2 regions of the Kitasatospora sp. NPDC051164 genome follow, and region 1 is predicted to be linked to the other one. Evidence: predicted binding sites of a transcription regulator. Region 1 holds the regulator's gene; the other holds the start of a gene.
What was found. The regulator HspR, encoded in region 1, represses chaperone genes until heat shock. The targets are predictions, from matches to a motif close to TTGAGNNNNNNNNNCTCAA.
Positions count from the first base shown of each region.

Region 1 (4,648 bases):
CCAGGCCAAGGCCGACGACGACGTCGTCGACGCCGAGATCGTCGACGACGAGAAGCCCAAGGGTGGTGCGTCGGCATGACGGACAAGCCGCAGGGCGGAAAGCCCGGCGACGACTCCGCCGCCGAAGAGGCCGTGATCAAGGCCGCCGAGGAAGCCGCGGCGGCCGGTGCCGCCGAGGGCTCCCCGGAGGAGCTCGCCACCGTCAAGCGCGAGCTGACCGAGCGCACCGCCGACCTGCAGCGCCTGCAGGCCGAGTACCAGAACTACCGCAAGCGGGTCGAGCGCGACCGGCTGACCGTCCGCGAGATCGCGGTCTCCAACATCCTGGAGTCCCTGATCCCGGTCCTGGACGACATCGGCCGCGCCCGCGAGCACGGCGAGGTCACGGGCGGCTTCAAGTCCGTCGCCGAGTCCCTGGAAACGGTCGTCGCCAAGCTGGGCCTGCAGCAGTTCGGCAAGGAGGGCGAGCCCTTCGACCCGACCATGCACGAGGCGCTGATGCACAGCTACTCCTCGGACGTCACCGAGGACACCTGCGTGCAGATCCTCCAGCCCGGCTACCGCATCGGCGAGCGGATCATCCGCCCGGCGATGGTCGCCGTCGCGGAGCCCCAGCCGGGCACCCAGACCGTCGGCGACGCCGACGCGAAGTCCGGCGACGCGGACGAGTCCGACGGTGGCTCGGACAGCTGACAACCTGTGACAGCTGACAACCAGTGCGCTGCGGAGTCGTACGCCGGCCAGAACGGCGGCCGGCTCCGCAGCGCGCTGTCAACGGCGTTGCGTTCCCTTGCTGTTGACAGCACAGTGACGATGGACATCGGGAGGTGGCGGGAGCCGTGAGCGAGCGCAGCGAGCGAACCGTTAAGGGGCGCGTGTACCGCTCAGCGGCTGCCGAGCGAAGCGAGGTGGACGCATGAGTGGCAAGGACTATGTCGAGAAGGACTACTACAAGGTCCTCGGCGTGCCCAAGGACGCCACCGCCACCGAGATCAAGAAGACCTACCGCAAACTCGCGCGCGAGTTCCACCCCGACGCCAACACGGGTGACGCCAAGGCCGAGGAGCGGTTCAAGGACATCTCCGAGGCGTACGACGTCCTCTCCGACGAGAAGCGCCGCAAGGAGTACGACGAGGCCCGCAGCCTCTTCGCCAACGGCGGCTTCCGGTCCGGCGGCGGACCCGGCGGTGCCGGCAGCTACAGCTTCGACTTCGGCGACCTCTTCAGCGGCAACCAGAACGCCGGCGGCAGCGGCGGGCTCGGCGACGTCTTCGGCGGCCTCTTCAACCGCGGCGGCACCCGGCAGGCCCAGCCCCGGCGCGGCGCCGACGTCGAGACCGAGGTGACGCTCTCCTTCGAGGAGGCGGTCGACGGCGCGACCGTCCCGCTGCGGATGACCAGCCAGGCCCCCTGTCGCACCTGCAACGGCACCGGCGCCAAGTCCGGCACCACCCCGCGGGTCTGCCCCACCTGCGTCGGTGCGGGCACCGTCAGCCGCGGCCAGGGCGCCTTCGCGCTCTCCGAGCCGTGCAAGGACTGCCGCGGCCGGGGCATGATCGTCGACGACCCGTGTACCGACTGCCACGGCAGCGGCCGGGCCACCTCCGCCCGCACCATGCAGGTGCGCATCCCGGCCGGCGTCCAGGCCGACCAGCGCATCCGGCTCAAGGGCAAGGGCGCCCAGGGCGAACGCGGCGGCCAGCCCGGCGACCTCTACGTCACCGTGCACGTCGACCCGCACCCGGTCTTCGGCCGCAAGGGCGACAACCTCACCGTCACCGTCCCGGTCACCTTCCCCGAGGCGGCCCTCGGCGCCACCATCGAGGTACCCACCCTCGGCGGCCCCGCCGTGAAGCTCAAGCTGCCCCCGGGCAGCGCCAACGGCCTCACCATGCGTGCCCGCGGCAAGGGCGCCACCCGCAAGGACGGCACCCGCGGCGACCTCCTCGTCACCGTCGAGGTCGTGGTGCCACAGCACGTCACCGGCGACGCGCTGAACGCCCTGGAGCAGTACCGCGAGGCCACCGCCTCCGACGATCCGCGAGCAGCCCTCTTCCGGGCGGCGAAGGGAGCGTGACGACCAGATGTCCCCGATGAATCCGATCAACCCCGACACCCCGATCGGCCCCGGCATCGGCGAAGGCCTGCCCGGCAACGGCAACCGCCGCCCCCGCCGGGCCCCCTCGGCCCCGCCGCCGTACGTCCTCACCGAGGACACTCCGGTGTACGTCATCTCCGTGGCCGCCGAACTGTCCGGCCTGCACCCGCAGACCCTGCGCCAGTACGACCGTCTCGGCCTGGTCTGCCCCGACCGCACCGCGGGCCGCGGCCGCCGCTACTCCTCCCGCGACATCCAGCAACTGCGCGAGGTCCAGCGGCTCTCCCAGGACGAGGGCATCAACCTGGCGGGCATCAAGCGGATCATCGAGCTGGAGAACCAGGTCACCGCCCTCCGGTCCCGCGTCGCGGAACTCGCCGACTCCCTGGAAGGCGCCGCCGCCGCCCTCCAGCAACGCGAGGCCGCCGTCCACGCCTCCTACCGCCGCGACCTCGTCCCGTACCAGCCCCCCACGCCGCAGTCCAGCGCCCTCGTCGTCTGGCGCCCCAAGCGCTGACCACGGCCGCACAGACACCGCCGCCGGCCCCCTCCTGTTCGGGGGGTGCCGGCGGCACTTTTGCAGTGAGAGAGTTCTGTCCTAGGCAGAAGTCGTCGATCTACCTGTGGCAAGGCGTCTCTCGTCAGTCGACTCATCACCGCCACCTAAGATCCTTGCCACAGCAGACGACAATCGCGTTGACTACGTGACGGTCAGCACTAGGAGCCGAAGATGAGTGGGCAAGAGCACGCAGGGACGGGACCTGCCGCATCACGGATCCTGTCCGAGGACGCCCGAAAGCTCTACCTGCAGGCCGTGAATGAAAACGGTCGTATCACTCCGGACGCCGGCCCGGCTGCCGGAAGCCCCGCTCTCGAAGAGCTGCTTGATCTCGGGCTACTCATACCCGACAGCGAAGAACCCGGAGCACTGCTGGCTGCCGATCCGGCACAACTCGCGAGCAGCCTGAGTTCGGCATGGCAACGACAAGCACTCGATTTGCTGTCAAAAGCAGTTTCCCTGCCGGCCGATCTCAGCGACCTCTCCGAGGCATTCCACGCCCCGGACACCACCGGCGGCTCGGTCGAATATGTCCACGGAAAGGCTCTGATTAATCAGAGGCTCCAACAGTCGGCAGCCCCGGGGGTCCTGGAAGGACTTTCCATGCAGCCCGGTGGACCAAGGCCCGCCGAAATGCTCACCTCGTTTCTGGAACGAGACCTGGAAATCCTCCGCCACGGCGCCTCGATGCGGACGATTTACCACGCGAGCACCCGCTACCACCAGCCAACACGTGACTACGTGGCGCAATTGACGGCAGAAGGGTGGCAGTTCCGGACGCTGGACGAACCGTACGCCCGGCTGATCATCGTGGATCGCCGCGTGGCCGTCATCCCGGTCGCCGCCGACTACAGCGCCGCCGCCTTCGTCCACGATCCGGCCGTCATCAGCTTCCTGATCGAGGAGGTCTTCGAACGGAGCTGGGGCAGAGCCCTGGAATTCGACGGCAATCGGGCCGTCCCGCACCAGGTGGTGTCCAGGCTCCGGCAGACCATCATCGACCTCATGCTGGCCGGCACCAACCACCGGGCCATCGCGCGGAGGCTCGGCATCAGCGAGCGCACGCTCGCGCGGCACATCGCGGAGATGAGAGAGGAGCACAACGTCGACTCACTCTTCCAGCTCGGATATGTGCTCGGCCGGTCACCGCGAGCAGAAACCGACTGAAAGCCGGAAGACGGAGGCGCCCCGTCCGCGGCACCGGATCCGGCCGTTCCGCGCGCCGCCTCGATCAGGAGTCGCTGTCAGGTTCAGTTCCAGTGCAGGTCGTCGGCAACGGCAACGATTGCGGTGTCGGCAGTGGCCGCCTGCCCGCCGCCGGAGGAGAGAAGACCAGTGGTGAGCACCGCTACTCCGATGAGGATCGGAAGCGCGGCCTTACGGACGAGTCGACGTACGGACACGGACCCACCCTCCTTCTCTCGAACTCTGTGAACCGGACCAATAGAACTAGCATCCACATGATGCCGTACGTTCCGCAAGGGTGTCATCTCCCGGCCGCTCCGTCGAGCGTCATCTCTCTGCCAGGCATCGAGATGACAGGGCGGATCGCTGGACGGAACCGCGACCACTGATAGACGATCAGTTCGCCACCGACGGTCCCACGGAGATAGCGAACTTGCCGCTGTACCGTCAAATATCCGCCCAAATCTCCACCGGGTCTCCGACGCGAAAACCACTGTCCTCAGCGCCCGCCGGCACCACGTTTCTCACCCGGTCGGCCTTTCCCCGGAGTCGACATGACCGAGCCCTACCTGCGTCACCACGACAGCCAGGCCCCCGAGGGTCGGCGTGCGCGTGTGTTCCTGGCCGCGCCGCTGATGCGGCTGACCGGACCGGCCGACAGTGTGGTGACGCTCGCCAGCCGGACGCGGCTGACGACGCTTCGCACCACCCTGCTCCGCAGCGGTGCCGCCGTGTACAGCGCGCACCACAGTGACGCCTGGACCATCTCCGGCCGCGCACCGGAGCCCCGCGTTCCGTCCGACTTC
Region 1 is NZ_JBITFB010000007.1:317,171-321,818, forward strand. Features, by position in the region: gene dnaK (molecular chaperone DnaK) at 1-79, shown strand, start outside; gene grpE (nucleotide exchange factor GrpE) at 76-693, shown strand; gene dnaJ (molecular chaperone DnaJ) at 917-2,077, shown strand; gene ACIBEC_RS13525 (heat shock protein transcriptional repressor HspR) at 2,085-2,615, shown strand; gene ACIBEC_RS13530 (helix-turn-helix domain-containing protein) at 2,829-3,824, shown strand; gene ACIBEC_RS13535 (hypothetical protein) at 3,908-4,060, opposite strand; gene ACIBEC_RS13540 (hypothetical protein) at 4,397-4,648, shown strand, end outside.

Region 2 (4,648 bases), on a different contig from region 1:
AAGGGCCCGAGCAGGTTCTCCCAGTAGAACGTGGTGCGCAGGAAGGTCGTCGGGACACCCGCGTCGAGGAAGTACCGGTCGGCCTCGGCCTTGGCGTCGAAGTGCGGCACCTTGTACCGCTCCTGCAGTGTGGGCATGCGGTCGTCGTCGAGTGGGATGCATTCGCGGGTGTCCTCCAGGGTGGACCAGATCGCGTGCTGGATACCGGCGTGGCCGGCCGCGGCGGCCAGGGCAGCTGCCTGCGCCTTCTCGCGCGCGGCGGACATGTGCTCCCAGAAATTGGTCACCAGGTAAGCGCCGTACGCGCCTTCGAAGGCGGGCACGAGGCTTGTACGGTCATCCATGTCCGCCCGCACCACCTCGGCGCCGAGCCGCTCCAGCTCCTTGGCACGGTCCGACTCCGGCGTGCGGGTGACGGCACGGACCGCGAACTCACCGTCCTCGTCGGCGAGGATCGCCCGGACCAGCGCACCGCCCTGGGAGCCGGTGGCACCGAACACGGTGATGGTCTTCTTCTCCCTCATGTCCGTCATGGTTCCTCCCTGCTCGGGCTTCCTGGGTCTCACGGTGTGCGCCGGACCGGGACGATGCCCGGCTCGTGGACGGCGACGCGTCGATGCGCCGCTTGTCGCGGATGACCACCGGCGGGCGCTGGTCTCCGGTGTTCTTGCTCGGCCTGGGTGGAGTGGTCATGAGCCTCCCTTGTGGCCGTCCTCGTCGACGATCTCGGCGTCTACGACCTCCTCCCCCTCCGTGCCCTGCTGGCCTGTCGCGCCGCCTGGCGCACCGGGGGCGGTCTGGGCGTAGAGGGCCTGGCCGAGCTTCTGGCTGACCTGGGCAACGTTGTCGCTCGCCGCGCGGATCGCGGGGGTGTCCTCGCCCTTGAGTTTCTCCTTCAGCTCCGCCAGGGCCATCGCGACCTCGCTCTTCACATCGGTGGGGACCTTGTCCTGGTTGTCGTTGAGGAACTTCTCGGTGGTGTAGAGGAGTTGTTCGCCCTGGTTGCGGGTCTCGGCGGCTTCCTTGCGGCGGCGGTCGTCCTCGGCGTGCTGCTCGGCCTCGCGGATCATGCGGTCGATGTCGTCCTTGGGCAGGGCGGAGCCGCCTGTGACGGTCATCTTCTGTTCCCTGCCGGTGCCGAGGTCCTTCGCGCCGACGTGCATGATGCCGTTGGCGTCGATGTCGAAGGTGACCTCGACCTGGGGGATGCCGCGCGGGGCCGGGGCGATGCCGGTCAGCTCGAACATGCCGAGCTTCTTGTTGTACGCGGCGATCTCGCGCTCGCCCTGGTACACCTGCACGGTCACCGAGGACTGGTTGTCCTCGGCGGTGGTGAAGACCTCCGAGCGCCGGGTCGGGATCGTGGTGTTGCGCTCGATGAGCTTGGTCATGATGCCGCCCTTGGTCTCGATGCCCAGGGACAGCGGGGTGACGTCGAGCAGCAGGACGTCCTTGACCTCGCCCTTCAGCACACCGGCCTGCAGCGCGGCGCCGATCGCGACGACCTCGTCCGGGTTGACGCCCTTGTGCGGGTCCTTGCCGGTGAGCTTCTTCACCAGGTCGGTGACGGCCGGCATCCGGGTCGAGCCGCCGACCAGGATGACGTGGTCGATGCCGGAGACCTCGATCTTGGCGTCCTTGACGGCCTGGTGGAACGGGCCCTCACAACGCTCCAGCAGATCGGCGGTCAGCTGCTGGAACTGGGCGCGGGTGAGCTTCTCGTCCAGATGCAGCGCGCCCTCGGCGGAGGCCGTGATGTAGGGCAGGTTGATCGTGGTCTCCGTGGTGGCGGACAGTTCGATCTTGGCCTTCTCCGCGGCCTCCCGCAGCCGCTGCGCGGCCATCTTGTCCTTGGCGAGGTCGATGCCGTAGCCGTTCTTGAACTGCTGGACCAGGTGGTCGACGATCCGCTGGTCCCAGTCGTCGCCGCCCAGGTGGGTGTCGCCGGAGGTGGCCTTCACCTCCACCACGCCCTCTCCGATCTCCAGCAGCGACACATCGAACGTGCCGCCGCCGAGGTCGAAGACCAGCACCGTCTGGTCGTTCTCCTTGTCCAGGCCGTAGGCCAGAGCGGCGGAGGTCGGCTCGTTGATGATCCGCGCCACCTTCAGGCCAGCGATCTCCCCGGCCTCCTTGGTCGCGGTGCGCTGGGAGTCGTTGAAGTACGCGGGTACGGTGATCACCGCGTCCGTCACGTCCTCACCCAGGTAGGACTCGGCGTCCCGCTTCAGCTTCTGCAGCACCCGCGCCGAGATCTCCTGCGCGGTGTAGCGCTTGCCGTTCACGTCCCCCTTCTCCGGGAAGCACCAGTCGCTCTCGCCCATGTGGCGCTTCACCGACCGGGCGGTACGGTCCACGTTGGTGACTGCCTGCCGCTTGGCGACATCGCCGACCAGCACCTCGCCGCCCTTGCCGAACGCCACCACCGACGGGGTGGTGCGTGTGCCCTCGGCGTTGGCGATGACGGACGGCTCACCGCCTTCCAGTACGCAGACCACCGAGTTCGTGGTTCCGAGATCGATACCGACTGAGCGAGTCATCTCCAACCTCCTTCATCGCGGTCACGCACAGAACTTCCCTATATCGAGACATAAAACTTGAGCCGCATCATGTCAAGTCTGTCTCGGGGCTGTCCGCCAGTCCGTTGCCTGCGGAAGGCCAGCGACACAATGCGTGGCTGGGGATGGAGGAAATCTGTAACGTGGAGTTGAGGTTTCGTGAGCGGCGAGGTGAGTGCGGTGCTGCCGATCGACGACCCGGATGCGGCGCTCTACGCGGTGGGGCAGGTCGCCGCCATGCTGCACGTCCAGGTGGCCTTTCTGCGCCGGCTGGACGAACAGGACGTGGTGGTGCCGGTGCGTTCGGCGGGTGGCCAGCGCAGGTACTCGCGCCGGGAGATCGACAGGGTCGCGGCCCTGGTGAATCTGATCGGCGAAGGGCTGACCCTGGAAGGGGCGCGCCGGGTACTCGATCTCCAGGCCCGGGTCACGGAACTGGAGGCCGACCTGGACATGCAGCATGGCGGCGACCGGGCCCACGGCAGTTGAGCCGCATCCGCGCAGCACCGGGCGGGCACCTCGCAGACCCGGGCGCCGGCGGCGGTTTCCCGCCCGGGTCGAATCAGGTTGCGGCATTGAGGTCGGCGCGGCCGAACAGGAACGCGTAGCCGCAGGGAAGGTGGGCGAGGAGGCGGTCGGTGAGCCGCTCGCCCCAGAGAGCCGCGAGGGCGGCCAGGACGGAGGAGGCGTCCCAGCGGGCGATGGTGAGGCTGGTGTTCAGGGCTCGGGCGACGGCATCGACGAAGGCGGGCGCGGCGACGGGTTCGGGCAGGGGATCTGCGAGGCGAAGACGGCGCGGGCCCGCTGGGGAGCGTGTCGGCCAGTTCGCAGCCTTCGTCGCCGGTGAGCTGGCAGCCGAGGACGGCCAGGACCGTGTCGAGGACTCGTTCGGCCTCCCGTCACCGGGGTAGCGGCCGAGTCTGCGGACCCTCTGGATCAGGCGGGCGGTGCCGGGTCATGGGCGGTGGCATTCCGGGTCGTGCCGCCGCGGCGTGGGCGGCGGCACGAAAGCGGGTCAGGGTCGGTTGCCGGGGGCGGGGCGGCCGAACAGGACGTCGTAGCCGGGCGGGAGCTGGAACAGGACGCGCTCCATCAGGTCGTCGCCGGCGGCGTCGGCCACCGTGGACAGAACGGCCCCGATGTCCCACACGGCGGTCTTCTCGGTGGCGCCCTCGATCCAGGCGGCGGTGGCACGCACGAACCGTTCGGGACTGAGCGGTTCGGCGGCCTGCAAGGGGTTCAGCAGGATCAGGGCGAAGGTCTCGGGCAGACGGGCCGCGAGCCTCGCGCGCACGTCGCCGACCAGGTGGGCGCCGAGCAGGGCCAGCACGACGCGGGCCGTGCGTTCGGCCTCCTGCGGCGTGTCGTACTCGCCGCGTTCCTGGACCCGGTCCAGGAACGCCTCCCATCGAAGAGTCACCACGAATCCTCCCTTCATCCCAGCACGGTCCGGGCCGGCCCAGGGTACGGACGCACAGGGCCGATCAACCTCGGTGGCCGGCACTGCGCGAACCGCCGTCTGCGGGCAGGTCCGCGCCGCCCGCCGCGGGGGGGGTGCGGACTGCACGGAACGGCACAGGGACGCGGTCAGGCCCGGATCTCCTTGCGGTCGCCGCTGTGGCTGATCTCGATCTTGCGGGGCTTGGCCTTCTCCGCGACCGGGATCTTCAGGGTCAGCACGCCGGCGTCGTAGTCGGCGCTGATCCCCTCGGGATCCAGGGTGTCGGAGAGCATGACCTGGCGGGAGAACACGCCGAGCGGGCGCTCGGACAGCTCCCACTTCACGCCCTCGCCCTCGTGGCGGGGGCGGCGCTCGGCCTTGACGGTCAGCGTGTTCCGCTCGACGTCGATGTCGATCGCCTGCGGGTCCACCCCGGGCAGGTCGAAGCAGATCACGTACTCGTCGCCGGCGCGGTAGGCATCCAGCGGCATCGGGGTCGGACGCGACCACGTGCCCGTCGTCGTACCCAGGAACTGCTGGGTCAGCCGGTCCAGCTCGCGGAACGGGTCGGTGCGCATCAGCATCGCGAAACACCTCCAGGATCAAAGGGGGCCAGTGCGCTTCACCTGAATCCGTTCTAACATGTCAT
Region 2 is NZ_JBITFB010000028.1:17,445-22,092, forward strand. Features, by position in the region: gene ACIBEC_RS34320 (NmrA/HSCARG family protein) at 1-533, opposite strand, end outside; gene dnaK (molecular chaperone DnaK) at 690-2,540, opposite strand; gene ACIBEC_RS34330 (helix-turn-helix domain-containing protein) at 2,718-3,047, shown strand; gene ACIBEC_RS34335 (DUF2267 domain-containing protein) at 3,574-3,996, opposite strand; gene ACIBEC_RS34340 (Hsp20/alpha crystallin family protein) at 4,146-4,583, opposite strand.
Region 2: a site for HspR is predicted at 2,598-2,616, ahead of dnaK (molecular chaperone DnaK). Genes of this name have one in related genera too.